Regions from separate parts of the Mesorhizobium sp. M8A.F.Ca.ET.181.01.1.1 genome, predicted to be linked through region 2. Evidence: predicted binding sites of a transcription regulator. Region 2 holds the regulator's gene; each other region holds the start of a gene.
What was found. Region 2 encodes PhoB, which activates phosphate uptake and scavenging genes when phosphate is short. Its sites were predicted from a motif close to TGTCATNNANCTGTCAT; they were not measured.
Positions count from the first base shown of each region.

Region 1: the regulator PhoB is predicted to act here: its motif matches at 5,581-5,597, upstream of EN824_RS32385 (PhoX family phosphatase).
Region 3: the regulator PhoB is predicted to act here: its motif matches at 2,945-2,961, upstream of EN824_RS02365 (acid phosphatase).
Region 4: the regulator PhoB is predicted to act here: its motif matches at 2,115-2,131, upstream of EN824_RS29040 (acetoacetate decarboxylase).

Region 1 is NZ_SRTV01000019.1:15,025-22,946, reverse strand. Features, by position in the region: gene EN824_RS32420 (nuclear transport factor 2 family protein) at 112-492, shown strand; gene EN824_RS32415 (DNA-3-methyladenine glycosylase) at 471-1,097, shown strand; gene EN824_RS32410 (phosphatase PAP2 family protein) at 1,394-2,095, opposite strand; gene EN824_RS32405 (hypothetical protein) at 2,104-2,445, opposite strand; gene EN824_RS32400 (sensor histidine kinase) at 2,613-4,004, shown strand; gene EN824_RS32395 (response regulator transcription factor) at 4,001-4,663, shown strand; gene EN824_RS32390 (hypothetical protein) at 4,891-5,382, opposite strand; gene EN824_RS32385 (PhoX family phosphatase) at 5,659-7,662, shown strand; gene EN824_RS32380 (hypothetical protein) at 7,793-7,922, shown strand, end outside.
Region 2 is NZ_SRTV01000005.1:479,378-487,299, reverse strand. Features, by position in the region: partial or broken gene EN824_RS20900 (ATP-binding cassette domain-containing protein) at 1-716, opposite strand, end outside; gene EN824_RS20895 (sugar ABC transporter permease) at 727-2,079, opposite strand; gene xylF (D-xylose ABC transporter substrate-binding protein) at 2,221-3,261, opposite strand; gene EN824_RS20885 (ROK family protein) at 3,526-4,770, shown strand; gene phoB (phosphate regulon transcriptional regulator PhoB) at 5,024-5,713, opposite strand; gene phoU (phosphate signaling complex protein PhoU) at 5,732-6,439, opposite strand; gene pstB (phosphate ABC transporter ATP-binding protein PstB) at 6,465-7,268, opposite strand; gene pstA (phosphate ABC transporter permease PstA) at 7,265-7,922, opposite strand, start outside.
Region 3 is NZ_SRTV01000001.1:484,450-492,371, forward strand. Features, by position in the region: gene EN824_RS02345 (XRE family transcriptional regulator) at 1-398, shown strand, start outside; gene EN824_RS02350 (SDR family oxidoreductase) at 733-1,437, shown strand; gene EN824_RS02360 (cytochrome-c peroxidase) at 1,644-2,879, opposite strand; gene EN824_RS02365 (acid phosphatase) at 3,089-4,624, shown strand; gene EN824_RS02370 (DUF922 domain-containing protein) at 4,658-5,257, opposite strand; gene EN824_RS02375 (hypothetical protein) at 5,360-5,848, shown strand; gene EN824_RS02380 (GIY-YIG nuclease family protein) at 6,035-6,322, shown strand; gene EN824_RS02385 (GNAT family N-acetyltransferase) at 6,596-7,054, shown strand; gene EN824_RS02390 (PLP-dependent aminotransferase family protein) at 7,216-7,922, shown strand, end outside.
Region 4 is NZ_SRTV01000011.1:41,028-48,949, forward strand. Features, by position in the region: gene EN824_RS29035 (patatin-like phospholipase family protein) at 44-1,204, opposite strand; gene EN824_RS29040 (acetoacetate decarboxylase) at 1,197-1,985, opposite strand; gene EN824_RS29045 (3-hydroxybutyrate dehydrogenase) at 2,213-3,001, shown strand; gene EN824_RS29050 (phosphodiesterase) at 3,068-3,847, shown strand; gene EN824_RS29055 (hypothetical protein) at 3,834-4,733, opposite strand; gene EN824_RS36215 (acyl carrier protein) at 4,905-5,567, opposite strand; gene EN824_RS29065 (NAD(P)H-dependent oxidoreductase) at 5,870-7,198, shown strand; gene EN824_RS29070 (thiamine pyrophosphate-dependent dehydrogenase E1 component subunit alpha) at 7,201-7,922, shown strand, end outside.

The DNA.
Region 1 (7,922 bases), on a different contig from region 2:
CGGCGGCGCCTCGGCTGGCTTTGCGAACGCCGTTCCGCGCAATCTCGAAGGTCCGCTCTAGGCAGGCATATATGGTATGACGGCCCGGCATCGGCGGCCAAGGAGTTCGAGATGGAAGACCGAGAGATCAGAGCGGCCCTGGATCGTCACTGGGCCGCTTCCGACACCAGCGACTTCGAAGCTGAGCACGAGATCTACCGGGAGGACGCAGTGCTCGACTATCCGCAATCGGGCGAGCGCATAAGCGGGCGGCGCAACATCCAGTCGTCCCGCGCCGCGCAGCCGAACCGCAAGCGCTTCATCGTGCGCCGCATCACAGGCACCGGTGACCTCTGGGTCACCGAATATGTCCTGACCTATGACGGGCGGCCGTCCTACACGGTCAGCATCATGGAGTTCCTCGACGGCAAGGTGGTCCGCGAGACGCAGTATTTCGGCGATCCGTTCGAACCCGGACCTTCGCGCGCGCAATGGGTCGAACGGATCCCGTGAACCGCTCGACAAATCATCCACCGCTCGCGCGGGAAGAACTGCCGGACGATACGGCCGCCCTTGCCCGTTATCTCATCGGCAAGCTGGTGGTGCGCGACTTGCCCGACGGCAGGGTCAGCGGGCGGATCGTCGAGACGGAAGCCTATGTCGCCGGCGATGCCGCCGGGCATGGCTTTCGAGGGATGACGGAGCGCAACCGGTCGCTGTTTCTCGAGCGCGGGCACGCCTATGTCTATCTCGCCTATGGCATCTCGTTCATGCTGAACGTTTCGAGCGAGGCGCAAGGCACGGGAACCGGCGTGCTGATCCGGGCGCTGGAACCGCTGGAAGGCATCGAGATCATGCGGCTGAACCGTGGCGTCGAGCGCCTGCGCGACCTGGCGCGCGGGCCCGGAAGGCTGGCCGCGGCATTGCGGATCGATCGATCGCTCGACGGGCTCGACCTTTGCCGGGAAGGCTCGCTATGGCTTGCACACGATGAATTCGAGGCCGGCGCGATCGGACAGGGCATCAGGATCGGCATTTCGAAGGACGCGGACCGCCTGCTTCGCTTTTACCTGAAGGAAAGTCCTTTCGTCAGCGGCCCGGCATCGCTCAACCGTTGAGCGACGGTTGCTCCGCCTCTTGTTTTCCCGCCAGCTGCGCCCGCGCATCGCCGATCGACGCGGCATAGGTCACCAGCGGCCGCTTGACGCTTGCGGCACGTTAGCGTCTTCGCCTGATTGTCCATTTCTCGATATTTTCCGAGGATTTCAGCCTAAGGTGCCGCACATTCGGGGCAGGGGATAACGAGGTTGAACGTTTTCAAGATCTTGATGACATCAGCAGGCTTGCTACCAATGGCTTTGGCCCTGGCGGGCTGTGGTGGGCACCTCATCAACAGGTTGATCTGACGGCGAGGTCAGGCATCGTCGCTCACCGCCTGGCGCCGTTGCAGAATCCTCGCCACCAGCCAGCATAGCATCGCCCAGGCGAAGCCGGCACACCAGCCCGCCAGCACATCGGACGGCCAGTGGACGCCCAGATAGACGCGGCTGACGCCGACCAGCACCGTCGTCAGCACCGCCAGGAACAACACGTAGACCTTGGTGGTTCGGCCTGGCAGGAAGCGTGCCGCCAGCGAACCGAGCGTGAGATAGGTCACCGCCGACAGCATGGCGTGGCCGCTCGGGAAGGAGAGCGAGGTCTCGTTGACCAGATGCGAAACCAGTTCCGGGCGTGGCCGGTCGACGCCGACTTTCAGCAGGCTCGACAGGAGCTGGCCGCCCGCCACGGCAACGAAGATGAGAAGCGCGGTGCCTCGCCTGCGGATCAAAAGCAGATATATGATCGCCGCCGTGGTGATCAGCACCAGCACGCTGGTACTGCCAAGACTGGTGACGTCGCGCATCGCCCCTTCCAGCCATGATGGACCGATGGGAACGCCGGGCTGGCCCGGCTGGCGGAAGGCAAGCAGGATTTCGGTATCGAAGGCGTGCGGCGTGGTGGCCCGTGCCACCTCCATCAATTCCTCGAACGCCCACAGCCCACCAGCGATGACCAGGCCGGCCAGCAGCACCGGGAATTCGACCCGGTTGAGCAGCGTTTTCGCAGCGTTTTTCATCGGCACGGTTATAACCGCCCTTGCAGATAGGGCCCAAGGGTGATCAGCGCCACGGCGGCGATCGCCAGCATGATGCCGGTCGCCTGCAGCGCGTTGACGCGCTCGCCGAAGAACACCAGCGCCACGACATTGACCGAGACCAGCTGGATGACCGCCGAAAGGCTGAACGACACCGACATGCCGAACTCGCGGATCAGCCGCAGCATGATCAGATTGCCCAGCGAATAGAGCGCCAGCGTCAGCAGGATCTTGCCCAGGCTCGGCGCCAGTCCCCATTGCTTGGCGGCGGTCGCCGCCAGCAGGAAGATCACCGTTGAAAAACCCAGCTGCAGCAATCCCGAAAAACTCAACGTCCGTCCCCCTCGAAGTGGCTTTCGCCTGATATCGCGGACCTTGTTTCCGAAGCGCGCCGAGACGTCAAGCGAGGTCGTTGCAACGAAGGTCTTGGCAACGGCGAGACTGAAGCTCAATGTGCTGGAATCGCCCAGCATATCGATAGAAGGGCGGTCAGGGGACCATGATTCGTATTCTTCAGAACTTGGCGCGGCGCTGGAGCGAGCTTTCCCTTGCCCTGCAATTCGTCGTTGCCGGCGGCTTTGGGCTGCTGGTCGTCATGCTGATCGTGGGGACTTGGGTGACGACGCAGATCCGGGACGGCGTCATTCGCAATTCGGCCGCCACGACGGCGCTTTATGTCGACAGTGTGATTGCGCCGCTGCTGCCCGACCTGCGCAAGAGCGAGGAGCTCAGCGAATCCGTCAAACAGGCGCTCGACGAGACACTCGGCCAGGGCGCGCTCGGCAAACGCCTGGCGTCGTTCAGGCTCTGGCGCCGCGACGGCACGGTGCTCTACGCGAAGGACGCGGATTTGATCGGCCGCCGCTTCGAGCTGAACAAAAATCTGCGTTCCGCCTTCCAGGGTAGCGTCATGGCCCAGTTCGATACGTTCGACGAGGACGAAGACAAGGAGCGGGCCGCGGGTGTGCCGTTGCTCGAAATCTACAATCCGGTGCGCGAACCCTGGTCCGGCGACGTGGTCGCCGTCACCGAATTCTACGAGCTCGCCGGCGATTTCAAGGCCACCCTGGCTTCCGCCCTGCTGTCGAGCTGGCTGATCGTGGCCGGCACCACCTTGACGGCATTCCTGCTTCTGTCGGGCATCGTCCTGCGCGCCAGCCGCACCATCGACGACCAGCGCGGGGCGCTGCGCCGCCAGGTGTCGGAACTGCAGGGCCTGGTGACGCAGAACAGCGCCTTGCGGCAGCGCGTGCAGCGGGCGTCCCGCCGCGCCACCGCGCTCAACGAACGATACCTGCGCCGGATCGGCGCCGACCTGCATGACGGCCCGGCCCAGCTCGTGGCCCTGGCGGCGCTGCGCATGGACAGCCCGGTGTTTACCGGCGACGGCCATGGCAGCGAAGGCCGCTCGACCGAGGTCGCCATGATCCGCAAGACGCTGGAGGACGCGATGCGCGAGATTCGCGGCATCTGCACCGGCCTGGTGCTGCCGCAGATAGAAACGGCGGCGGCGGCGGACGTGTTGCGGCTGGCCGTCGAGGAACATGAGCACCGGACGGGCACGTCGGTGACGCTTACGCTGCCCAAACATTTGCCCGAGCCCGGCGCTTCTGAGAAGATCAGTGTCTATCGCTTCGTGCAGGAGGGGCTGAACAATGCCTACCGCCACGGACGGGGCAAGGATCAGGCGGTGCGTGCGGGAATGAAGAATGGCCGGCTTTTCGTCGAAGTGTCGGATGGCGGGCCGGGCTTCGATCCGGCTCGGGCCGAGGGGTTGGGGCTGGCCGGCCTCAGGGAGCGGGTTGAAAGCATTGGCGGACAGTTCGAAACCCTGACGGGGCCGAAGGGCACGAAACTGGTGATCCGTTTTTCGGTCGAGGAGCAAGCATAATGGGCGCCATCCGCATCGCCATTGTCGACGACCATCCTCTCTTCCGCGAGGGTGTGACACGCAGCCTGTCGGAGATCGGAGGCTTCGAGGTGGTCGGAGAAGGGGCTACCGCGCAGGACGCGGAACGCATCGCCTCGACCGTGCAGCCCGACATATTGCTGCTCGACATTTCCATGCCCGGCGGCGGCCTGGCCGCGGTTGCAAGCATCCTTGCCGACCATCCCGCCCAGAAGATCGTCATGCTGACCGTTTCGGAGGCCAATGCCGACGTGACCAAGGCCCTGAACGCGGGGGTGCACGGCTATATCCTCAAAGGAGTCGGGTCGCGCTCGCTTGCCGATATCCTGCGCAACGTGGCGGCCGGCGAAAGCTATCTTTCGCCGATGTTGTCGGCCCGGCTGCTTTCCGATGTGCAGTCGTTGCAGCCCACCAACGGCGTGGCGGACCGGCTGCGGCAACTCACCGGCCGACAGACCGAAATCCTGCGGCTGGTGGCGGAAGGACTGAGCAACAAGGAAGTTGCCTTGCGCCTGGAACTGCAGGAGAAGACCGTCAAGCACCACATGACGGGGGTGCTGTCGAAACTCAGCGTGCGGAACCGCACCGAGGCTGCCCTCATGATGCGCGAGTTTCGCGACCGCGAGAGGGACTTCTCATAGAGCGGTTCGGCGTCGTTGGAATCGCCGACTTACGGCAACGCAGCCAGGGAAAGCGCTACGTGCTTTCCCTGGAATTCTCCAAGTCATCGCAGCATTGGAACACAGCGCGAAAACGAGGTCACCTCCGCCGGGGGGCGGCGGAGGTGACGTGTGAAGCTGGTCGTTGCCTGTTGACCAGCTTCACAAGGCCTAGATTTCAGAAGGCCGAGATTTCAGAAGGCCAAGGTTCAGAGGGCCTTGAGGCGGCTGACATCGGCCGGTGTGGCCGGGCGGTCGATGATCGTGCGGTCGAGCGCATCCTTCATCCTGAAACGGCCGTTCTCGATCTTTTCCGTTATGCCGTCGGGGTGCTGAACCGTAATCTTGTTGCCGTCCACGTCGATCTCGTCGCCGGTGATGGCGTTGACATGGCTGCTCTTCCCGCTCTGGCCCTTGCCGGACCCTGAATTGCCGCCACCGTTATCAGCGCCATTTCCGTTGCCGTTGTTGCCGCCGCCGTTGCCGTTTCCATTGTTGCCGCCGCCGTTTCCGCCGCCGCTATTCCCACCGCCACCGCCGCCGTCATTGCCACCCCCACCCTTGCCGGCGAGTGCGGTCGCGGCCTCGATTCCAGGCACGAAGCCATGAAAGGCAATTCCATAGGGAGCGATGGTCAGCGCCAGAAGCGCCGCCGATCCGAAAGCCAGCCGGCAACAACGGGCCGTTATCGATCCGTGCATCCTGAACTCCGTCGATTGAGCCGGCGCGCCCACCCCAACGTTGCAGTGCAACCAACATCGCCGAAACACGTGGTGACCGGAAGCGACCTCCGACCGTTGCGTTTGTCCTCCAGGACCTTTGCAGGCGCAAGATTGGACTAAAGTCCGAGGTCCGACGTGAAAAACGATGTCGTGAGGGGAGCGGCAGCGCGGATACCATGTCACGAAAATGTGATCAGCCGACTGTAAGGCGGTCGATCAGGCAACAAGCTCCAGCCAATCCAGCCAGAGGCTCTCATGACCGAACATCGCTCCCCCGACGCCCGATTCCGCACCAGCCTGCTCGAGGAAAACGAAGGCCCGGCCAACAATCCCAGCGAAAACCACACGATGGGCGAGATCATCGCCGCGCGGTTTTCGCGCCGGGGTTTCCTCAAGGGTTCGCTTGCCGTCTCGGCGATCGCCGCCACCGTCAGCCCGCTGGCGATGATCGCCGCCGACGATGCCCGCGCCGCGGAAGGCTCGGCCTTCAAGTTCGACGAGCTGGAGGCCGGCATCGACGACAAGCACCATGTCGCGCCGGGCTACGACGCCGATGTGTTGCTGCGCTGGGGCGATCCGCTGTTTGCCGATTCGCCGGAATTCGATCCGACCAAGCAGTCGGCACAAGCCCAGGCCAGGCAGTTCGGCTACAACAACGACTATGTCGGCTATATCGCGATCGATGGCTCGGCGGAACATGGCCTGCTGGTGGTCAACCACGAATACACCAACCCGCATCTGATGTTCCCGGGCATCGTCGAGATCGTCGAGAAGGACGGCAAGAAGGCGGCCGAGGTGGCGCCGCTCTCGAAGGAGCAGGTCGATGTCGAGATGGCCGCGCATGGCGGCACCATCGTCGAGATCCGCAAGGACGGCGGCAAATGGCAGGTTGTGCGTGACGGCAAGCTCAACCGCCGCATTACCTCCAACACCGAGATGGCGCTGTCCGGCCCGGTCGCCGGCCATGACCGCGTCAAGACCAATGCCGATCCGTCCGGCACGAAAGTCTTCGGCACGATCAACAACTGCGCCGGCGGCGTCACGCCCTGGGGCACCTATGTGATGGCCGAGGAGAACATCCATGGCTATTTCTCCGGCGAGCTGCCGGAAGGCCACAAGGAAGCCGCCAACTACAAGCGCCTCGGCATCCCGGAAGGCGCCTATGAATGGGGCACGCATTACGACCGCTTCAACCTCGCCAAGGAACCGAACGAGCCCAACCGCTTCGGCTGGATCGTCGAAGTCGATGTCAACGACCCGAATTCGGTGCCGCGCAAGCGCACCGCCATGGGCCGCTTCAAGCATGAGGGCGGCGAATCGATCGTCGCCAAGGACGGCCGCGTCGTCTTCTATCTCGGCGACGACGAGCGCTTCGACTATGTCTACAAATTCGTCACCAAGGGCATGTTCAATGCCGGCGACCGCGCGGCCAACAAGGACCTGCTCGACGACGGCACGCTGCATGTCGCCAAATTCGCCGAGGACGGCTCGGTCGAATGGATGCCGATCGTGTTCGGCCAGGGTCCGCTGACGGCGGAAAACGGTTTTGCCGGCCAGGCCGACGTGCTGATCGAGACGCGCCGCGCCGCCGACCTGCTTGGCGCCACCAAGATGGACCGGCCCGAAGACATCCAGCCCAATGCCGGCAACGGCAAGGTCTATGTCATGCTGACCAACAATTCCAAGCGCAAGGCCGATCAGGCCGACGCCGCCAACCCGCGCGCCGGGAATGCCTTCGGCCACATCATCGAGATCGTCGAGGACGGCGGCGATTTCGCCGCCACAAAGGGCAAGTGGGAAGTGCTGCTGAAATGCGGCGACCCGTCGGTGGCCGATGTCGGCGCCACCTTCTCCACCGCGACGACGGCCAATGGCTGGTTCGGCATGCCCGACAATTGCGCGGTCGATTCGGCCGGGCGCCTGTGGGTCGCCACCGACGGCCAGGGCCCGAAGGCCACCGGCCGCACCGATGGCCTATGGGCGGTGGACACGGAAGGATCGGCGCGGGCGACCTCGAAACTGTTCTTCCGGGTGCCGATCGGCGCCGAGATGTGCGGCCCGCTGTTTACGCCGGACGATCAGACCGCCTTCGTCGCCGTCCAGCATCCGGGCGACGGCGGCGAGGACTGGGACGCGTTTGGCCGGCCCTCCTACTATGAGGACCCGTCGACCCGCTGGCCCGATTTCAACCCCGACATGCCGGTGCGGCCGGCGGTCGTGGCGATCACCAAGCAGGGCGGCGGCAAGATCGGCGTCTGACAGCGAGACAAAACGAGAGGGGCTTCGGCGATCCGCGGCCCCTCTTTTTTGCGCGGCATTGCATTCAAGCCTCGGGAAAGATTGGTAATTTACACATGGCGCCCTAAATCGCGATCAGGAGATCATCGCCATGCCCAAGTCGATCTACGACCGTGGCCTGCTCAAACCTGACGAAGTGGCCACGTTGCAACGTGTCTTCGATGAGGCCTGCCGCCGACGGCAAGCGCATCCCGAATCCACGGAGGCGCGTGAATTGGCGC
Region 2 (7,922 bases):
GTGCCGACCACCTGGCCGTTCTTCATCACGCAAACCCGGTCGGCGAGCTCGAACACGTCGTGGATGTCGTGGCTGATCAGGAAAATGCCGATGCCGTCGGACTTGAGCTGCCTGACCAGTTCGCCGACCTGTGCCGTTTCCTGGGGGCCGAGTGCCGCCGTCGGCTCGTCCATGATCAGGATGCGGGCGTTGAACAGGATGGCGCGTGCGATCGCCACCGACTGCCGCTGTCCGCCTGACAGTTTGATCACCGGCTCCTTGAAGCGCTGGAAGCGGGGATTGAGCCGCCCCATCACCTTGCGCGCCTCGGCCTCCATGGCGACGTCGTCGAGCGTGCCCCAGGCGGTCATCAGCTCGCGGCCGAGGAACAGATTGGCGGCGGCATCGACATTGTCGGCCAGGGCCAGCGTCTGGTAGATCGTCTCGATGCCGTATTTCTTGGCGTCGCGCGGGTTGGAGATCGCTGCCTCCTCGCCATTGACGAAGATCTGGCCGGCATCGCGCTTGTAGGCACCGGACAGGATCTTGATCAGCGTCGACTTGCCGGCGCCGTTGTGGCCGAGCAGCGCTACGACCTCGCCCGGGAAAAGGTCGATCGACGCGTCGTCGACGGCACGGATGCCGCCGAAGGCGATCGAGATGTTGCGCATGTCGACCAGCGGCGTGCCCATGGGGGCGGTTGCGGGGGCAGTTGCGGGAGCGGTTTTGTCAGCCATGATCGTATCCCTAAACCCGCTTGCGATAGACGGTATCGAGCCACACCGCGATGACCAGCACGGCGCCGACGACGATGCTCTGCAGCGGCGAGTCGACGCCGAGCAGCACCATGCCCGACTGCAGCGACTGCATCAGCAATGCGCCGAGCATGGCGCCGATGATCGTTCCCGAGCCGCCGGCAAGCGACGTGCCGCCGATGACGGCCGCGGCAATGACGAGCAGCTCGTCCAATGTGCCAAGCACATTGGTGGAGGAGTTCTGCCGGGCCGACGAAATGGCGGCTGCGATCGTGGCCAGCACGCCCATGATCATGAACACCTTCATGGTGATCCAGCGCGTGTTGATGCCGGCGAGATTGGCCGCTTCCGGATTGCCGCCGATGGCAAAGACATAACGGCCGAAACGGGTGCGGTTGGTGATGAAGGTCATGACCAGGCCGACGGCGACCGCCATCAGCACCGGTATCGCGATGCCGTGGGCGATGAACAGGCCGCCCTCGGGTACGGTGATGTTGTTGGCGGCCGCGTAGCGGTTCACGATGCCGATCGGCCATGGATAGGAGTTGGCCAGCCAGACCGCGCCCATGATGACGGCGCAGGTGACGGCGCCGAGCAGCGTCTCGGCCCAGACCGGCCGTAGCGGGAAGCGGAAGCGCTTGCGCTGCACGCGCCCGTTGAACAGCGCGAACACGACGGCCAGGCAGGCGACGATGCCCACGACCCAGCTCCAGGTGGCGCCGATCGATCCGGCCGGGCCGCCGCCCATCAGCTGGAAGGTGGCGTCGAGCGGTGCCACCGTCTGGCCTGACGTGACCCACCAGGCGGCGCCGCGCCAGACCAGCAGGCCGCCCAGCGTGACGATGAAGGCCGGCACTTCGAGATAGGCAATGACGAAGCCCTGGAAGGCGCCGATCAAAAGGCCGAGCGCCAGGCCGATGACCAGAGCCAGGACCCAGATCCATGGGTTGCCGAGTTCAAGCCCCACGAACCGAACCAGGAAATGTACCTGCGCAAAACCCATGACCATGCCGATCAGGCCCTCGGCGGAACCGACGGACAGGTCGATGTTGCGCATGACGATGACCAGCACCATGCCACAAGCCATGATGGCGACCGCGGACGTCTGCACCGACAGGTTCCACAGATTGCGCGGCGTGAGAAACGTGCGGCTGTCGAAATCGAGCGGATTGACGCCGAGACGCAGGCTCGAAATCACATGCAGCGCGACCCAGATCAGCAGCAGGGCGCCGATCATGCCGAGCATGCGGGTGTCGATCTCGGTCGCCTTCAGGAACCGGGCGACCGCGCCGAGTTCCGAGGCGCGCGCGGTATCGGCCTGCGGGTTGGACGTCGTATCGGTCATGATTTCCTCCAACCGGCTGGCCGTCTACGCGGATGCCGAAGCCAGCCTAGAAGCTATCCGCGTGATGCGGAAACACAAATCTTTTTGAGAAAACGCCGCGGCTTTGGGCCGCGGCGCCTTCATTTCTTCAAGCGGTCAAACTCAGTTGCAGGCCGCAACGCTGCCGGCGGCGACGCCTGCGCAGACTTCGTCCTTCTTGATCCAGCCGGCGTCGATGACGAGGTTGAGATTATCCTTGGTGATGGCGACCGGGGTCAGGAACAGCGACTTGACGGTGTTGCCGCCAGGCGTCGTGAAGTCCTTCACGCCGGCGATGTCGGTCATCTTCTTGCCGTCGGCGAGCTGCGAGGCGATCTCGGCGGCGTTCTTGCCGAGTTCACGCGCGTCCTTCCACACCGACACGGTCTGGGTGCCGAGCGCGATGCGGTTGAGCGCGGCGTGGTCGCCGTCCTGGCCAGAGACCGGCACGGTGCCGGCGAGCCCCTGCGCCGTCAGCGCCGCGACGACGCCGCCGGCGGTGCCGTCATTGGCCGCGACCACCGCGTCGACCTTGTTGTCATTGGCGGTGAGGAACTGCTCCATGTTCTTCTGGGCGTTGGCGGGCAGCCAGCCGTCCGTATAGGCCTCGCCGACATTCTTGATCTTGCCCGAGTCGATGGCTTCCTTCAGCACTTCCATCGAGCCCGAGAACAGGAAGTCGGCATTCGGGTCGGCACCCGAGCCCTTGATGAAGACGTAGTTGCCTTCAGGCTTCACCTTGAACACTTCGCGGGCCTGCATGCGGCCGACTTCCTTGTTGTCGAAGGTCAGGTAGAAGACGTCCTTGTTTTCGATCAGGCGGTCATAGCCGACGACCGGAATGCCCTCGTCGAGCGCTTTCTGCACCGCCGGACCGATGGCCGAGGCATCCTGCGCCAGGATGATCAGCGAATTGGCGCCCTGCGAAATCAGGCTCTCGACATCGGTCAGCTGCTTGCCGGGATTGGACTGCGCATCGGCGGAAATGTACTTGTCGCCCGCGGCCTCGATCGCCTTCTTCATGGCGGCCTCGTCGGTCTTCCAGCGCTCTTCCTGGAAGTTGGACCAGGAAACGCCGATGACCTTGTCCTTCGCCTGCGCGACCGACACCAGTGTCAGCGACATGGCGACACCCGCCAGGATGGCGGCTGTGAATCTCTTCATGATATCCTCCCTGCGCCGCGTATGGCGCGACCAAACTGGCCCGAAGGCCGGCACAAAGGCTCTATTTTTTCGAGCCTCGAAAAAACACTGGTCCATCGCCAGAACACTGTCAACATCGATTCTGATGGATTTTGAGGTGCCAGAAATTTTTTTTCGAGCCTCGCAATAAATAAATGACAGCACCGGCCGCTTCTGCCAGTGTTTGACCCTGTTGCCGGAGGTATTCGAGGGGGATCAAGAACCGCGGCAACCGGGAGGGAAAGCATGTCGGTGGGAATCCGCCACGACGATCTGCGCCGGCGCAACCGCGCAATGGTGATTGCAGCCGTGCGCCGGGATGGTCAGCCCTCGCGCACCGAGATCGCCGCCACCACTGGCCTCAGCCACTCGACCATATCGGCGATATCCGCCGACCTGATCGGCGAAGGTATCCTGACCGAAGGCAAGCCGAACGAGGCCGGCTCGCTCAAACGCGGCCGGCCGCAGGTTGGCCTCGGCCTCAACCCCGAGGCCGCGGCTGTGATGACCGTGGTGCTGTCGCTGAATTTCCTATCCGTCGCCGTCATCGATTATGCCGGCCAGGTGGTCGCCGAGGAGCAGCGCCGGCTGGACACGCTGACCATGTCGCGCGAGGCGCTGATCGGCGAATGCACGGCAATAGTGCGCCGCCGCATCGAGGACCCCGATCTCGATATCCGCAGTGTTGCCCGCATCGCGCTGGCGATCCAGGGCATCACCGACACCAAGGCGCGTGCCATGCTGTGGTCGCCGATCACGCCGCAGACGGACATTGCCTTCGCCGACATACTCGAAGCCGAATTCGGCATCCCCGCCACCATGGAGAACGACTGCAACATGATGGCGGTGGCGTTGCGCTGGCGCGACCCTCAACGCTACCGCGACGACTTCATCGCCATCCTGCTCTCGCACGGCATCGGCATGGGCCTGGTGCTCAAGGGCGAACTGTTCACCGGCACCCATTCATCGGGCGGCGAATTCGGCCACATGATCCATCGCCCGGGCGGCGCGCTCTGCCGTTGCGGGCGGCGCGGCTGCGTCGAGGCCTATGCCGGCAACTATGCCATCTGGCGTAATGCCAGGCAGCTTGGCGAGGACGCCGAACCGGTCGCCGATGTCAGCGACGCGCAGATGCGGACACTCGCCGCGACGGCAAGGGAGAAAGACGGACCGGAGCGCGAAGCCTATCGCAAGGCGGGCGAGGCGCTGGGCTATGGGCTGGGCAGCCTGTTCGCGCTGATCGACCCGGCGCCGGTCGCCATGGTCGGTGTCAGTGCCGCCGCCTTCGATCTGATCGAGCCGGCCTTGCGCGAGGCCATCGCCCAGACCGCCGGCGGCCAGCATTCGGAATCGATTTCCTTCGACACCGAGCCGAACGAACTGCCGCTCATTCGCGAAGGCTGCGCCATGCGCGCCTTGACCTTCGTCGACCAGGAGATTTTCGCGCCGGGCGTGCAGGCGAGAGGCAGTGCTGGGAAGAGCGTGGCCTGAGCGAACGCTCCGGTGAATCACCACCAATGCTGGAGGTTGGCCGAGCGCCCTCAAGGTCGTCATCCCTGGGCGGAGCAGCCGCGAAGCGGCGTCGCGGAGACCCTGGGATCCATGCCGTGACCTCGATCGTAGAGTGCAACGGCGCAGAATTCTGCACTGCGGCGACGCGTCGAGGTCCCGGCATGGATCCTCGGGTCTGCGCCGCGTCGCTTCGCTCCTGGATGACGAAGTCAGGGGCGTAGCCGCCCTCGACCTAGTCTTCCCTGATCGCGTAGCCCGCGCCGCGGATGGTGCGGATGACGTCGGGCATGCGGCCATTGTTGACCGCTTTGCGCAGCCGGCCGACATGTACGTCCACCGTGCGCTCGTCGATATAGATCGTCTCGCCCCAGACATTGTCGAGCAACTGGCTGCGCGAGAACACCCGGCCGGGATGGCGCATCATGAATTCGAGCAGCCGGAACTCGGTCGGTCCGAGCCGGATTTCGCTCTTCTTGCGATAGACCCGGTGCGATTCACGGTCGAGCACGATGTCGCCGACCTTGAGCACGCTGGACAGCACTTCCGGCTTGGCGCGACGCAGCAGCGCCTTGACCCGGGCCATGAATTCCGGCGTCGAGAACGGCTTGACCAGATAGTCGTCGGCGCCGGTCGAAAGGCCACGCACGCGGTCGCTCTCCTCACCGCGCGCCGTGAGCATGATGATCGGCAACCTCTCGGTCTCGGGCCGCATTCGCAGGCGCCGACAGAGTTCGATGCCGGAAACAGCCGGCACCATCCAGTCGAGCACCAGGAGGTCGGGCACATTCTCCTGGAGGCGGATCTCGGCTTCGTCGCCGCGCGTCACCACCTCGACCTGGTAGCCTTCCGATTCCAGATTGTAGCGGAGGAGCACGCCGAGCGGCTCCTCGTCCTCCACCACCATGATGCGTGGCGCGATCATTGGCAGATCATCCTATCGTCAAGCCGCCGGCGCCGACATCGCCGTCTCGTCCTGCTTCGGACGATTGGCGGGCAGTTGCGTTCCGGTCAGCACATAATACGCATTCTCGGCGATGTTGGTCACATGGTCGCCGATGCGCTCGAGATTCTTGGCGCAGAACAAGAGATGCGTGCAAGCCGTGATGTTGCGCGGATCCTCCATCATGTAGGTCAGCAGTTCGCGGAACACCGAGGTGTATTTGACGTCGATGCGTTCGTCGTCATTCCTGAGCTTGGCGAGGGCGGCGGCATCGCCGGCCGCATATTCCTCGACCACGCCCTGCACCTGGATCAGCACCAGCTGCGCCATGGAGTCGATCGAGTGCGACAGGTCGCGCGGCGTCGCGGTGAGGCCGACGGAACCGACACGCTTGGCGATGTTCTTGGCAAGGTCGCCGATGCGCTCGAGGTCGCCCGCCATGCGGATCGAGCCGACGACATGACGCAGATCGTCGGCCATCGGCTGGCGCTTGGCGATCAGGGTGATGGCGCGGTCGTCGAGTTCGCGCTGGCGCGCATCCATGATGGCGTCGTCGGAGACGACGCGCTGTGCCAGCGCGTTGTCGGAATTCAGCAGAGCCTTGGTGGCGCCGCCGACCATCGTGCCGGCGAGATCGCCCATGTCGCTGATCAGCCTGCTGATCTGTCCGAGATCCTCATCGAAGGCTGCGACTGTGTGTTCGGCCATGATCCTCGTCCTCGTATGCGTGATATCAGCCGAAGCGGCCGGTGATGTAGTCCTGCGTGCGCTTCTCACGAGGCGACGTGAAGATCTTCTCGGTCTTGTCGAATTCGACCAGTTCGCCCAGATACATGAACGCCGTCTGGCGCGACACGCGCGCCGCCTGCTGCATGTTGTGGGTGACGATGACGATCGTGTAGTCGGCCTGCAGCTCGTCGATCAGTTCCTCGATCTTGGCGGTCGACAGCGGGTCGAGCGCCGAGGCTGGTTCGTCGAGCAGGATGACTTCCGGCTTCACCGCCACGGTGCGGGCGATGCAAAGACGCTGCTGCTGGCCGCCCGACAGGCTGAGGCCGCTAGCGTTGAGCTTGTCCTTGACCTCGGTCCACAATGCCGCGCGCTTCAGCGCCTGTTCGACACGGCCGTCCATCTCGGACTTGCTGATCTTCTCGTAGAGACGGACGCCGAAAGCGATGTTCTCGTAGATCGACATCGGGAACGGCGTCGGCTTCTGGAACACCATGCCGATCTTGGTGCGCAGGAGATTGAGATCCTGCGAGCGGTCGAGGATGTTCTGGCCGTCGAGCAGCACCTGGCCGTCGGCGCTCTGCTTCGGGTAGAGCTCGTAGATGCGGTTGAAGACGCGCAGCAGCGTCGACTTCCCGCAGCCCGACGGGCCGATGAAGGCGGTGACGCTGCGCTCGGGCAGCGACAGGCTGATATCCTTCAACGCCTTCGACTGGCCGTAGTAGAAGTTGAGGTTCTTGACCTCGATCTTGGCCTTATCCACGGCCACTTCGGGCGTGTTCAACTCGGTGGACAACATCGGTTTCATCTGTCCTCTCTGCGTCCGGTAAGGCTGCGGGCGAAAATGCTCAGGCCGAGAACCGTCAGGGTGATTATGAGTGCGCCGGTCCATGCCAGTTGCTGCCATTCCTCATAGGGGCTGAGAGCGAACTGGAAGATGGTGACAGGCAGGCTGGCCATCGGCGCGTTGAGATTGCTCGACCAGAACTGGTTGTTGAGCGCGGTGAAGAGCAGCGGCGCCGTCTCGCCGGAGATGCGGGCGATGGCGAGCAATATGCCGGTGACGATGCCGGAGAGCGCGGCGCGGTAAGCGACAGATTTGATGACCACCCAGCGCGGCGCGCCGATCGCGGTGCCGGCTTCACGCAGCGCGTTCGGCACCAGGTTGAGCATGTCCTCGGTGGTGCGCACCACGACCGGAATGACCAGGATGGCCAGCGCAACGGCGCCGGCAATGGCGGAGAAATGTCCCATCGGCCGCACCATCAGCTCGTAGACGAACAGGCCGATGATGATCGATGGCGCCGACAACAGGATATCGTTGATGAAGCGCACGATGGTGGTGAGCTTGGAGAAGCGGCCGTATTCGGCCATGTAGGTACCGGCGAGCACGCCGATCGGCGTGCCGACGATCACGGCGATGATCGTCATCACCACGCTGCCGTAGATGGCATTGAGCAGG
Region 3 (7,922 bases), on a different contig from region 2:
CGGCACGCACCCGCCGCTCGGTGACCTCGCAGTCCAACACGCTGCGCCAGCTGACCCGCAACTACGACTACCGGTATCTGGCCACCGATCTGGTGCGCAAGCGCATGGTGCCCATCCACGCCTATGCGCGCGCCCGCACGCCGCAGGAATTCGGCCCGCTGACCAGGCATGCTGGGGAGGAATTCCTGATCGTGCTCAAGGGCGAGATCGAACTGCACACCGACCAGTACGCGCCGGTGCGGCTGAAAGTGGGCGAGAGCGTCTACATCGATTCCACCATGGGCCACGCCTACCTGTCGGTGGGCGAGGGCGACGCAGAGATGCTGTGCGTCTGCTCCGGCGACGAGCCCGACATGGAAGGGACGCTGCTTTCCGTGCTGGAGACGGTGGAGGGGTAGGGGGCGATTGGCCGCGTCGGTTGCAATCGGCTGATGTCGGCGCTGCCCCTCACCTGCCTGCCGGCATCCTCTCCCCGTAAAGTGACGGGGAGAGGGGGGCTGTGGCGGATGATTTCGCCAATCCCCAACGTCGCAAGTAAGGGCGCCGGCGTTGCGACCGGCTTCTTTCCCCCCGTCACTATACGGGGAGAAATGCCCGGCAGGGCAATGAGGGCAGCGCCACCCGCCCAAGTTTTTTGCAGATCGATTCAGTCTTTCTGGTTCGAACTGCCTGGCGAAACCGGCTATAGGACCGCTGAAACCGCGACTCCCGCCAACCCAAAAAGGAAAATCCATGAGCTCAGAAAAGACAGCCGTCATCGTTGCCGGCGGCAGCGGCATGGGGGCGGCGGCGGCCAAGCGGCTGGCGGCGGACGGGTTCAAGGTCGCCATACTGTCCTCGTCGGGCAAGGGCGAGGCGCTGGCCAAGGACCTGGGAGGGCTCGGCGTCACCGGCTCAAACCAGTCGAATGACGACCTGCAGCGGCTCGCCGACCTGACGCTGGAGCGCTTTGGGCGCATCGACGTGCTGGTTAACAGCGGCGGCCACGGGCCGCGCGCGCCGATCCTCGAGATCAGCGACGAGCAGTGGCACACCGGCATGGACGTCTATCTGATGAACGTCATCCGGCCGGTGCGCATCGTGGCGCCGCACATGGTCAAGCAGAAGGGCGGCGCCATCATCAACATCTCGACCGCCTGGGTGGCCGAGCCGAACGCGATGTTCCCGACCTCGGCCGTGTTCCGCGCCGGCCTTGCCGCCTACACCAAGATCTTCTCCAACACCTATGCGGCCGACAATGTGCGCATGAACAATGTGCTGCCCGGCTGGATCGACAGCCTGCCGGCCACGGAAGAGCGCCGCGACAACGTGCCGATGCAGCGCTATGGCACATCGGAGGAGGTCGCCGCGACCATCGCTTTCCTGGCGTCGGAAGGGGCGGGCTATATTACGGGGCAGAGTATCCGCGTGGATGGGGGCGTTATCCGGGCGCTGTGACATATTAAGGGGCGTCGTGTTCCTTCGCGCCCCCCTCTGTCCTGCCGGACATCTCCCCCACAAGGGGGGAGATTGCAGTGTTGGCGCCCCGCGCCTTTTTGGAACGTTGAACCAATGGGCGAGAGCCGCAATCAAAGCTGATCTCCCCCCTCGTGGGGGAGATGTCCGGCAGGACAGAGGGGGGCGCTGTCCCGCCGCGTCTCAGGTTATTTCGCTGCCACCTGGTCTGCATCCGTCAGCGTCTGCAGGAACGCGACAATGTCGTCTATCTCGGCATCCGTCAGCGCCGGCTTGCCGCCAGGTCTCCTGCCTTCGAAGGGCGGGTCCTGATTCAAGTTCGGCCAGTAAGCCTTTGGCAGGTCATCATATTTCCTCACCGTGCCGTCGGCGTTGCGGGGATACCAGTGGCCGGGGTCGGTGTCGCGGCTGGCGTAGAAGGCGACGGCGTCGCGCAGCGTGTGGAACTCGCCATTGTGGAAGAAGCTCTTGCGCAGCGCGACGTTGCGCAGCGTCGGCGTCTTGAACAGGCCGCAATAGTCGGTGCGGCCGCGAAAATCAGTGCGCAGCGGGCCGCACAGGCCGAGATCGGCATAGGCTGGGTCGGTGTTGGCCGTGATTGCCGGGTTGCGCGGTACGGCGATGGCGATCAGGCCGAAATCGGTGAATTGCGGCGGCTCGCCGTCATTGGCGGGTTCGCTGAGGTGGCAACTGGCGCAATTGCCTTTCGCCTCGTCCTCGAACAGTTGGCGGCCATGCAGCTCCTGCGCCGACAATGTCGCCTTGCCGGCGAGGAAGGCATCATAGCGGCTGGAATAGGGATAGAAAACGGCGGCGCTCTGCTCGAACGTGCCGAGCGCCTCGGCGGCGGCGTCGAAGGCATCGTTGGGATGGTTGAAGACATCCTGCCCGAACACCGTCTTGAACTCGCCGGCATAGGCCGACTTGCGCAAGGCGGCGGTGACCGCCCCGGCACCCTTGTTGGCCATCTCGAAGGGCGAGAGCAGGGGGATTTTCGCCTGGTCCTTGCCGTGGTCGGCGCGGCCGTCCCAGGTCAAGCCGCCGGTCGGACCGTTGTCGACGCTTTCGTCGCCCTCGTCCTCGGAATCATGGAAATGCTCGGTGAAGGCGGGCGCGGCCTGGAGATAACGCAGCGATGGCACGGCGCGCACGCCGGGCTGGTCGAGGTTTGGCCCGCCCATTTCGACCGGCGTGGCCGAGGCCGGCCCGAAAGCATGGCTAGGATCATGACAGGACGAGCAGGCCTGCTTGCCCGAGGCCGAGAGCGAGGGGTCGAAGAACATTTTTCGCCCCAAGGCGGTCAGCGCCTTGGCGCGCGCGAAGGCTTCGGCGCGCGACAGTGGGCCGGGATGGAAGCCATCCGGCCCCGCCGAATTCGCGGGCGCGGCAAGGCCAAAGGTCGAGATCGCGGCAATGGCGATCATCAGGCTTTTCCATCGTCTGGTCGTCATGGGCATGGTCCGCTTTGGTCCGGAAATAGGAACGCAGTGCAACGGATTGATGACCGGCTCCAGTGCTCACGAAACCGTGTTCGCCGTGGCGGCGGCTGTCACAAAGGTGACAAGGCAGCCACGTTAGCTGCCCCTATGGTTCCCCGCGCCCTCCAGCCACAGTCAAGCCACGAGGTCTTCCCATGACGAGGCTCAAGCTCCTCACTTCCTTCGGTCTGGCCGGTTCGGCCCTGCTTCCCCCGGCGGCGGCCCATGCCGCCCCTCCCGGCTTCGACAAGATCGACACCGTCGTCGTCATCTATGCCGAAAACCGCAGCTTCGATAATCTCTATGGCGGCTTCCCCGGCGCCAATGGCCTGGCCAATGTCTCGGCCGACCAGGCGCGCCAGCTCGACCGCGACGGCAAGCCGCTGACCGAATTGCCGCCGGCCTGGGGCGGGCTGACCGGCAAGGGCGTCACGCCCGTGGTGACGGAGTCCGAGACCGCGCATCTCGCCAACGCCGCCTTCGCCATTGACGATCCCAAGGGCTTCCATGAGGGAACCAACGTCATCACCCACGACTTGTGGCACCGCTTCTACCAGGAGCAGATGCAGATCGACGGCGGGAAGAACGACAAATTCGTCGCCTGGGCCGATTCCGGCGGCCTCGTCATGGGCCACTATGACGGCTCGAGCCTGCCGATGTGGCAGGTGGCGAAGAAATACGTGCTGGCCGACAATTTCTTCCAGGGCGCCTTCGGCGGCTCCTTCCTCAACCATTTCCAGCTCGCCTGCGCCTGTACGCCGGTCTACCCGCACGCCGACACCAGTCCGATCAAGGGCCAGATCGCCGTGGTCGATGCCGACGGCACGTCCTTGAAGGTCGCCGACAATTCGCCGGCATCGGCGCTCGGCGGCGTGCCGAAATTCGTCAATGACGGCGCCATCACACCCGATTTCCATGCCGTCAACACCATGCAGCCGCCTTATCAGCCGAGCGCCAACAAACCGGCCGAGGGCGGCGACAAGGCGCTGGCCGACCCGGCCGCGCCGACCACGCTGCCGCCGCAGCACGACATCACCATCGGCGATCTCCTGTCGCTGAAGGGCGTCGACTGGGCCTGGTACGCCGGCGCCTGGCAGGCAACGCTGGACGGCAAGAACGCGACGCCGGTGCCGAACTTCCAGTTCCACCACCAGCCCTTCAACTATTTCGCCGCTTACGCACCCGGCACCGCCGCGCGGGCCGAGCATCTGCGGGACGGTGGCCTGGATGGCGCCGAGTTCATCATGGCGATCGACGACGGCAAGCTGCCCTCGGTGAGTTTCTACAAGCCGCAAGGCAATCTCAATGAACATGGCGGCTATGCCGACGTGGCGAGCGGCGACCAGCATCTGGCCGACGTCGTCGCGCATCTGGAGAAGAGCCCGCAATGGGGCCACATGCTGGTGGTCGTCACCTATGACGAGAATGGCGGCTTCTGGGATCACGTCGCGCCGCCCAAGGCCGACCGCTGGGGCCCGGGCAACCGCATCCCGGCCTTCATCGTCTCGCCCTATGCGAGGATGGGCACGGTAGACCACACCCAGTACGACACGACGTCGATCCTGCGCTTCATCACCGCGCGCTACGACCTGCCGGTGCTGACCGGCATCGTCGCCCGCGACAAGGCGCTGGCCGCCAATGGCGAACCGCCGATGGGGGATCTGAGCGCGGCGCTGGACCTGAGCCGGTAGAGCGGACCGCGGTCATGCCGCCGGTGGCCGTTCTCAGCCGCCATTCACCAGGGCAAGAATGAGCTTCTGCAGATTGCCGCCCTGGCCGAGTTCGACGCGGTCGAAATCGCGGCTTGCCTGGCGCTGCGCCTGCGAGAGCGCGGCCAGGCGTCTGGTCATCTCGGCCCGGATCTTGCTGCATTTGGGGTCATCCGCGACGGTCAGCCCGACTGTCGCCGCCTCGATCTTGCGCACCATGTCGACAATGGTCGCGCCATGCACCTTTTCGTGGGCGCTGACCCCGGCGAGGAAAACCTCCCAGTTCTTCTGGATGGCGGACGGCAGCGGCGAGGAGGGGCTGGGCAAGGTGTAGGTGATGATGAGCCTGGGCTTGGCCGAGACCAGCACGCAGGCTCCGGCACGCGGCTGATAGTCCCTGGTCCAGGTCAGCTTGAAATTGGTGTGGGCGATAGCGCGGCCGACGCCGACATTCGGCCCATTCTCGCCGATCGACCGGTAGAGCTCCGGTCCGGACTGGCCTGAAATGGCATAGGTCTCGACCTTCTCGACCGGCTTCCATTCGGCATGGGCGGCGAGCGGCAAGGCCACCAGGGCGGCGGTCAGAAGACACAGGCGAACACAGGCTCTCGACACCGCTCTCTCCAAGACGCGCGGCCTTTGCCGGACGGCAATGCCATTCAACGGCTTTTCCTATATGCTGCCGGCGGGTGCTGCAAATGCCCGGAGGGGGAAGTCATGAGAAGATATCTCGTTGCCGCCGGCGCCTTGGCGGCATTGCTCGGCGCGCAGCCGGTTCTTGCCGCGTCCTGCGGCTGGAGCGCCAAGATGGAGGAAGACGAGGGCGGCAGCGTGCTGACGGCCTCCGTCTGCGGCGGGCCGAAGGGCGATGCCCATCTGATGCTGGCCTGTTTCGACAATCCGGTGCTGAGCTACGATCTGGGTGACAGCGGCCAGCAACTGGAACCGGGCATCAGCGGCGAGTTCGACTTCAAGGCCGATGGCAAGACGGTGACCAAGACGCTGCAGCTGGAGGCCATGTACAATTATTTCGTGGTCGATCTGGCGAAAGCCGACCCGCTGCTCGACCTGCTGCGCTCGAAGGGAGATGTGTCGGTCAGCGCTGAGAAATATGGCGATATCAGCTTTCCCCTGAAGGGGTCGAGCGCGGCCATCGGCAAGGTGCTGGCGCAGTGCGGTAAGGCCAAGCCTGCCGATGGGGATTGATTGGTGATACTGTGCGGCGGCTGTGGCAGCTACAATTGGGCTGAGCATCCGTACCGTCGTCATCCTAGGGCGGAGCAAGGAGCGAAGCGACGCAGCGCAGACCCTAGGATCCATGCCGTGACGTTCGCCGAGGAACACAGCGGAACCAGGATGTTCTCCCGACGCGTTACCCGATAGCCTTAACTTATGACCGGCTATGTCTACATGACCGCGAGCCAGAAGGGTGGCACCATCTATATTGGCGTCACGAACGATCTCGGTCGCCGCATGCCCGAGCACAAGTCCGGCAAAGGCTCGTATTTCACAAGTCGATATGGTGTGCAGCGACTGGTCTGGTATGAAGAATATTTCGACATCACCGATGCCATTCAGCGCGAGAAATCGCTAAAACGCTGGTCGCGACAATGGAAGATCGAACTGATCGAAAAAGCAAATCCGGAATGGTTCGAGTTGTTCCGCGGCACTGGGTGGTAGCGTTGTGTCCTGCCCCGCTTTGGTCGTTGCAGGCGTCCCGGCATGGATCCTAGGGTCTCCGCGACGGAGCTGCGCTCCTGCTTCGCCCTAGGATGACGAAGATGGGATAGCTTAGGCTAACCTTCGAAGGTGCCTCACCATCCTAACATCTGATGTCAGCCTGCCACTAGCCCATTGTCGTGAGAAGCATGTTGCCAAGCCGGAACACCCCCACGAAAGGGGAAGGGGAGCCGAACCTTGCCGCCGGTGACGGCTAGCCGTATCTCATCCGCCATGACCAACATCCAATTCCGCAAGGCGCAAGCCTCCGACCTGCCGGCCATCGTCGCCATGCTCGCCGATGATCCGCTGGGAGCGAGCCGCGAAGATGCCTCGTTGCCGCTGGCGCAAGGCTATGTCGATGCCTTCAACGCCATCGACGCCGATCCAAACCAGCTGCTGGCGGTGGCCGTGGACGGCGCGGCGGTGATCGGTACCTTGCAGATTACCTTCCTTGCCGGGCTCTCGCGCAAGGGCGCGTGGCGCGGGCAGATCGAGGCGGTTCGCGTTGCCGGCGGCAGGCGCTCCGGCGGCATCGGCAAGAAGATGTTCGAATGGGCGATCGGGCAATGCCGGGCGCGCGGCTGCGGCCTTGTCCAGCTCACGACCGACAAGGGCCGGGCGGATGCGCACCGCTTCTATGAAGGGCTCGGCTTCACCGCCAGCCATATTGGTTACAAGAAGAGCCTTTAGACACGGACGCCGACGGCGACTGGCGTATAGCGGAAGCCTTTCAGGCACTATTCAAATCGGCTGACAAAGCGGATATAGGTCAGTCAGGTTGACCTATTGTAAATACGTCCGGGAGGCGTGTCTTGACCCTTTTGAACCTGTTGGCGTCGCGTTCGTCGCGCATGAAGGCGTCGGAAATCCGCGAGCTGCTGAAGCTGCTCGACCAGCCCGACATCATCTCGTTCGCCGGCGGCATTCCCGATCCCTCGCTGTTTCCGGCCGATGCCATCCGCGACGCCTATGCCGATGTGCTGGGCGGGGCGGAAGCCGGGGCGGCGCTGCAATACCAGGTCTCGGAAGGCTATCTGCCGCTGCGGAAGTGGCTTGCCGGACAGATGGGCAAGCTCGGCATCGCCTGCGACGAGGCCAACATCTTCATCACCTCCGGCTCGCAGCAGGCGCTGGATTATCTCGGCAAGCTGTTCCTGTCGCCGGGCGATACGGCGCTGGTGACATGGCCGACCTATCTCGGTGCGCTGCAGGCCTTCAACGCCTATGAGCCACGCTACGACCGGCTGCGCCCCGAAGGCGGCAACATGACGCCGGCGGCCTATCGCGCCGCTGCCGCCGCCAATGGCGGGCGTGTGAAGTTCGCCTATCTGGTGCCCGACTTCGCCAATCCGACCGGCAACACGCTGGACCGAAAGCAGCGCGAGGCCGTGCTCGACCTTGCCGGCGAGCTCGACATCGCCGTCATCGAGGACGCCGCCTACCGGGCGCTGCGTTATGACGGCGAAGGCGTGCCGCCGATCCTGGCACTGGACTGCGCGCGCTCCGGCGGCATCGACAAGGCACGCACGCTCTATTGCGGCTCGTTCTCGAAGATCCT
Region 4 (7,922 bases), on a different contig from region 2:
ATGCATTTTCCCGAGATTGCTCAGCTTGTGGCGGGTGCAAGTATCAAGTCGGATCTTCGCGATGCAGGTCGTGGATGGTGACGCCATCGGCATTGGTCGGCAGCATCAGCCATTTCTTGTGACGCAGCGTGCGCTCGGTGTCCTCGAGGCCCATCTCCCAATGCTCGCGCATCGAGGTGCCTGAAAACTCGTAGTCCTTGGCGTGACCCTCGTAGCCCTTGTGCTGGTAGATCAGGTGGACGATGTTGACGACGCCGGCGTTGGAATAGTCGGCGATCAGCTCCTTCTCGCCTTCCTTGAGCTGCTCCGGCGGCACGCGCTTCAGCGCATCGAGCAGCTTCATCTTCAGCGCATGGATGCGCTCGAAATTGTCGGTGTTCTGCCGCGTGCGGCTCGAATACATGATGTCCTTGTGGCGCGACAGCACGTCGGCCATGCCGCGCGGCAGCACGCCGCGAGCGCTGAACAGATCGACCTGGAACACCAGCGAGGAACGGTCCTCTTCCTGGTCGAGCAGATATTGCAGCGGCGTGTTGGAGACGATGCCGCCATCCCAGTAATATTCGCCCTCGATGCGGATCGAGGGGAAGGCCGGTGGCAGCGCGCCGCTGGCCATGATGTGCTCCGGCGCGATCCGCACCTTCTCGGTGTCGAAATAGACGAAGTTACCGGTCCTGACATTGACCGCGCCGACACTCAGCCGCTTCTTGCCGTCGTTCAGCACATCGAAATCGATCAGGCTCTCCAGCGTGTCCTTCAACTCGGCGGTGTCGTAGAAGCTGGTGGCGCCTTCTGCCCCCGACAGCTGGAACCAGGGATTGGGATTGCGCGGCTTGAAGAAACCGGGCTGGCCCATTGTCATCGTCATCAACGACGAGGTTTGGTTGCGGATGTCGCGGTAGATGTCGCCTTCGGGCGTGTAGGACCAGATCTTGCGGCCAGAAATCGTCTGCCAGAACTGTTCCAGCCGCTGCAACCGGCGGCTCGGTTCATTGCCGGCGATGATCGCGGCGTTGATGGCGCCGATCGAGACGCCGGATAGCCAGCTCGGTTCGCAGCCGGCATCGGCCAGCGCCTGATAGACCCCTGCCTGATAGGCGCCGAGCGCACCGCCGCCTTGGAAGACCAGCGCGATACGGTCATACTGCGCCGTGATTTCCTCGATGGTGGCGGCTGCTGCCTTGTTGCGGGTACGCTCAAGCACTGACTTTCTCCAGCTGGGTTGCGCTGGCAGCGGATCGGCTGTGGTCAGCGAGGTAATCATGTACGACTTCGCCCAGGCCGAGCGTGAGGTCCGCCTTGAAGTGAACCGCCGACACGATGTCGAGCACGGGCAGCTTCGCCACGTCGGCCATGACATGGGGCCGCAGATCGAGCGCGGCCGGCGCGGTCCAGGCTTCCTTCAGCGTGATGTCGGTGAGGTAGTAGCGGACCAGTTCGCAGATGCGCGGCGTGCCGTCGACATGCGGGATGATCTTGATCAGGAAATTGGGGGCGGCGAGCGAAGCGAGCACGGAATCGTGGTCGGCTTCCCGATGCTTGTAGCCCATCGTGCCGGTGGCGCACAGAACGCTGCCATAGTGCAGCGTGCCGACGATCACCTCGCCTTCATGGACGATCTTGGGGTTGGCGAGCTTTTTCGGAAACCCCCACAGCTCACGGCCCCCGGCGATCGGCGCGTCGTCGTCGAGATACATGGAATGGACATAGCCGCCGTGCTGGCCCTTATGGCGTACGGGAATGACCTGACCGGTCTCGGTGTAGTCGCCGAAGCCGGTCGAGTCCGGCATGCGGATGAATTCGTATTTGACCAGCGGCTCATCGATCTCCAATGGCGCCGGCACGACGGCCTCGAGCGCCTCGCGTGTCGTGCGGTAGGTGATGATGATGTATTCGCGGTCGAAGAAACGATAAGGGCCGGGCGGGAAGGAGGGATTGGTGAGCGGCATCGCATAGGCGCGCTTCACGACATCGGCGATTTCCATCCAGGTGCCCCCAACGTTCGAAAATGACCCCGCGCGAATGCGCTGGGAAATATGTTGCATGGCAGCATGACAATGCCGTGTCATCGCCAAGACGCCCTTTCACGAAGCCGGCAAAGGCGGTCGCGGGGCTGTAATCGAGCCGACACATGGCCGTGGCATTGTCTTGTTGCGCCGCACAAACTATCTGCCTCAACACCACTCCCTCCCACCTCTTGCGAGATCTCCCCATGGGTTCCCTGTCTTCGAAGAATGCGCTTGTCACCGGCTCGACCAGCGGCATCGGCCTCGCGATCGCCCGCGCCTTTGCCGCCGAGGGTGCCAACGTCACCATCAATGGCCTTGGCGACGCCGCTGCCATCGAGCAGGAGCGAGTCGGCATCGAGAAGGATTTCGGCGTCAGGTGCCGCTATTCCGACGCCAACATGATGGATGGCGCCGCGGTCACCGCCATGATCCACGACGCGGAAGAGGCGTTCGGCAGCCTCGACATCCTGGTCAACAATGCCGGCATCCAGCATGTGGCGCCGATCGAGGAGTTCCCCGACGACAAGTGGGAAGCCATCATCCGCATCAACCTGCTTGCCGCCTTCTACGCCATCAAGGCGGTGGTGCCGGGCATGAAAAGCCGCAAATGGGGCCGCATCATCAACACGGCCTCGGCGCACGCACTGGTCGCCTCGCCGTTCAAGTCGGCCTATGTTTCGGCCAAGCATGGTATATCGGGCCTGACCAAGACGGTGGCTCTGGAAGTCGCCCAGAACGGCATCACCGTGAACGCGATCGCGCCCGGCTATGTCTGGACGCCGCTGGTCGAAAAGCAGATCCCCGACACGATGAAGGCGCGCGGCATGACCGAGGAGCAGGTCAAGCACGACGTGCTGCTGGCCGCGCAACCGACCAAGGAATTCGTCACCGTGGAAGAGCTTGCGGCACTGGCATTGTTCCTGTGTTCGGATGCGGCCAAGCAGATCACCGGCACTACGTTACCGATGGACGGTGGCTGGACGGCGCAGTAGAGCTGGTCGAAACATACCGGCTTCAGGCCGACGCCAGGCGGCGGCAGGAAGGCAGTGCGCGAGCCCATGAAAATCATCCAGCTCTCCGATCCGCATCTGATGGCGCCGGGTGGCCGTCTTCATGGCTCCGATCCGCTCGCCCGGCTGGAGGCTTGCCTGGCCGATATCGGCAGGAACCATGCCGATGCCGATCTGGTGGTGATGTCAGGCGACCTGACCAATGATGGCGAGCGCGCCGCCTATGCGGCGTTGAGGCAGGCGCTGGCGGGGTTCGTGCCGCGTTGCCGGCTGATGCTCGGCAACCACGACGACAGGGCGCTTTTTCTCGAGATGTTCCCGGAAGCGCCGGCCGGGCGCGGGTTCGTCCAGAGCGTCTTCGATGGCAGCGATGGCCGCCTGATCCTGCTCGACACGCTGGACGCCGGACATGTCGAGGGCAGGCTGTGCGCGGCCCGTCTCGACTGGCTCGACGAGAAGCTGCAGGAAGCGCGCGACCGGCCGGCTTTCCTCTTCATGCACCACCCGCCGTTCCGGATCCACATGCCGGTGCTTGACGAGGTCAGGCTCGCCGACGCCGATGCCTTGCATGACATTCTCCGGCGCCACAGCAATGTCGGCCACATCTTCGCCGGCCATGTTCACAGGCTGATCGCCGGCAGCTGGCGCGGCATACCAGTCAGCACGCTGTGCAGCACCAACCACCAGAGCGCACTGGATTTTTCGGACAGCTGGCGGCTGGGCCATGAGCCGCCAGCCTATGCTGTCATCTTCATCGATGCGGATGGGGTGGTGGTACATTTCCACGATTTTGGGGCCGGCCAGCCCGAGCCGGTCAAGGGTCCTTGACGAGGCGGCTTTCGCCGCCGCCGAGGTGGGTCTCCCACACATGGTCCGAGATCAGCCGCCGGTACTCCCGGGTCATGACCAGTTTTCTGTGCGAGGCGCCGCCGATGTGAAAAAAAGCGCCGCCCAGCATGCGATGGTCCGCCTCTACCCCACCATAGTCGAGATCGGCTGCCGTCTTCTGTGCATCCGAAACATCGTTCTCAGCAAGCCCGCGATACAGCAGCGTCCAGTTTCCGCCGCCGGTGTCCATTCCGCTGACAAAACGCGGTGTGAAGTCCAGGTCCAGTCCTTGCACGGCGCTGAAGCGGAAGAAGCAGAACCCAGCCCACATGAACCAGGCTTCAGGGTCCGCTTGCGCTGGGCGCTTTGAGCCGTAGACGACTTTTCCCTCCATCATTGCGGGAATGTCCACGCGGGCGATCGGAAAGCAGTCGTGATCCAGAAATCCGAAAAGCTCCGGCCGCAATGGCCGAACGACGTTGTGGAAGATCCAGTTCATGGAAATCCCGTGCGACCGGTTGGGATGGCCTTCCCGATTCCGAGGCAAACCGAAATAAGTGACTTTTCGCTCCCGGCAGATGTCCGCAATACGCACCCTGGCTGATCGATCGGATGAATTGTCAACGACGACCAGCGTCATTCCCGAGGAATACAAATGCCAGGCGCGGGTGAGCGCATCGATGACCCAGGGCGTATTGAAGGCAATGACAAAGCAGAAGCGCTGGGAGCCGGTTTGCCGCAACTCCTCGGCGAATTTCAGGCCTTCGGGAATGCCGCGCGCGCGAAAATCACGCTCAATCAATGCGTTGCGAAAAGCCTTGACCTTTCTGACAGGCCAGTTGTGGTTCAGCAGATCAACAAGGCCCTTGGCCGGCTTCCAGCTCATGCAAACTTCGCCATTGCTCCAAAATCGGATGCCTGCTCATAAGACGAAGCCCATCTTCCCACAACCCTGGTCTTGAACCGCGAGAATTCGCGACCACCGGCTGGTCCGTACACGCATGCTGTATTTCAACCTGATCTGGTCGCGGCCGCTATCAATCGCGACATCGTAGCGCTAAAACGCCATCCGGGTTCTGCACGGGGTTGATATGTTTGTTGCGATCTTTCGCGCATTGCGCGCCATTCCCTTCATTGCTGCAAGTATTGCGCCGTAAAGCAGATAGCCCAGGACCTGGTGGCGCATTGCCGAGTATGACAGGGCCATCGGCGTCAGGAATCGCTTGGCGGTTCCCTCCACCACCCCGCGGCGCGCCGCGATGCGCCTGGCGAGCGCCTCATGCGACTGCGTGTAGGCCTCTGGATCGCCCGTCGTGCCGGACGCGTATTTGTCTTTCAGACGCCTGCTGAAGCGATTGGCGAACAAGGCCGAGCCGGTGATGCCGTGGATCATCGCGATCGGCTCCTGGCCGACGCTGCCGGACACCGGCACGATCAGTTCGCGGGCCGGATGCTCCGGTACCAGCGACGCGATCAAGCGGCCGAATTCGCGCGGTGTCTGGGCTTCGAGCAGGACCGAGGTCTGCAATTTGACGCCGAACCGCTTCTGCACGGCAAGCACCAAAGTCTCCGCCATCAGCGAATCGCCGCCGAGATCGAAGAAATTGTCGTCGAAGCCGACTGCCGGTACGCCCAACTCCGTGGCGAAGATGCCGGCAATCGCATGGGCCGGGCCATCGCCTGGCACTGCCACAGGTCCAACCCGTTGTTGCACGTTCATCGGAAGCCCCTAACCGATGCATGTTCACTGCCAACGCTTTTACGCAGGGTAACGGCTCCTAACAAGTATCCTGTGCGCCATGGGACGGGACGCACGCGCGCCGCCATTGCGTGCAGTCTCGTCACGGCAATGTGGAATTACGCGTTTTGCCGGCTCTCCACCGGCTTTTTCTGCTGTGCTGGACGCATTGTGAAAGTGCTGCAAAAACACGCAGATTTTGGACATTAGTCTTGACAGAAATACAGATGTTCAATACCCGTCAGGCAATTGAACAAGCCTGCATTATGGGAGGAATGAGCGGTATGGCTTCCAATGTTTCGTTGACGGGCCTTGCTCGCGATCTCGAGGAACGCGGCAAATCGGGCAAGCCGATCCGCATCGGCCTGATCGGGTCGGGCGAGATGGGAACCGACATCGTCACCCGTGTCGCCCACATGTCGGGCATCGAGATCGGGGCGATCTCCGAGCTGAACCTGCCTGCCGCCAGCAAGGCGGTGGACATTGCCTTCCAGGAAACCGGCCATGCGCGCGAAGTGTCGAACGCTTCGGCGATGACGGCTGCCATGGAAGCCGGCAAGGTGGCGGTCACCAATGACGCCAGCCTGGTCATCAACAATGATCTTATCGACGTCGTCATCGATGCCACCGGCGTTCCCGCCGTCGGCGCCGAGATCGGTTTGCGCGCCATGGAGCATGGCAAGCATCTGGTGATGATGAATGTCGAGGCCGACGTCACAATCGGCGCCTATCTGAAGAGCGAAGCCGACCGGCTCGGCGTCACCTATTCGCTGGGCGCCGGCGACGAGCCGTCCTCCTGCATGGAGCTGATCGAATTCGTCTCGGCGATGGGCCATCCGATCGTCGCCGCCGGCAAGGGCAAGAACAATCCGCTCAACATCGACGCCACGCCGCCCGCCTATGAGGAAGAGGCCAGGCGCCGGCACATGAACGTGCGCATGCTGGTCGAGTTCGTCGACGGCTCGAAGACCATGGTCGAGATGGCGGCGATCGCCAATGCCACCGGACTGGTGCCGGACAAGGCTGGCATGCATGGCCCTGCGGCGACGCTTGGCGAGTTGAACAAGGTCCTGGTGCCGCAGAAGGATGGCGGCGTGCTGTCCAGGGTCGGCGTCGTCGACTATTCGATCGGCAAGGGCGTCGCGCCGGGCGTCTTCGTCGTCGCCGACATGTCCCACCCGCGCATCTCGGAGCGCATGGAAGACCTGAAGATGGGCAAGGGCCCGTACTTCACCTTCCACCGCCCCTATCACCTGACTTCGCTCGAAGTGCCTCTGACCTGCGCCCGCGTCGTGCTCTACGGCAAGGCCGACATGGTGCCGCTGGCCAAGCCGGTGGCCGAAGTGGCCGCGGTTGCCAAGAAGGACATGCAGCCGGGCGAGAAGCTCGATGCGATCGGCGAATATTGCTATCGCGCCTGGATCATGACGGCGCCGGAAGCGCATGCCGTCAGGGCCATTCCCTGCGGCCTGCTGCAGGGCGGTTCGGTGACGGCGCCGATCAAGAAGGGTGAGTTGATCACCTACGCCAATGCCACCCCGGCTCCGGGCTCCAAGATCGCCGAACTGCGCGCCCGCCAGGACAAGCTCGTCTACGGAACCGTGGAGGCGTGATCATGGCCGGAGCCAGCAAAGCCGTCGCGGACAGCCGCGCCAACCTGCCTTTCGTCTATCGCCAGTACAGCGCCGAGCAGTTGAAGCAGGTGCTCTACAAGATGTACCTCATCCGCCGCTTTGAAGAGGGCGCGGAGGAAAGCTACACGCGCGGCCTCATCCACGGCACCATGCATCTATCGATCGGCCAGGAGGCCAGCGCCATGGGCATCTGCATGCCGCTTGGCGAGGATGACCAGATCACCTCGACGCATCGAGGCCATGGCCATTGCATCGCCAAGGGCGCGGAAGTGAAGCGCATGTTCGCCGAGTTCTTCGGCAAGACCACGGGCTACTGCAAGGGCCGCGGCGGTTCGATGCACATCGCCGATGTCGCCAAGGGCAATCTCGGCGCCAACGGCATTGTCGGCGGCGGCATTCCGATCGCGGTTGGCGCCGCGCTGTCCTCCAAGATGATGAAGACCGGCAAGGTGGTCGTCTCCTTCTTCGGCGACGGCGCCAACAATGAGGGCGCCTTCCACGAGGCGCTCAACATGGCGGCGGTCTGGAAGCTGCCTGTCATTTTCGTCTGCGAGAACAATGGCTACGGCATGTCGACATCGACGGCCCGGTCGACCGCGGTCAAGAACATCGCCGACCGTGCCGCCGCCTATTCGATGCCTGGCGTCATCGTCAACGGCAACATCTTCTCCGAGGTCGCCGAGGCTTCGTACAAGGCGGTCGA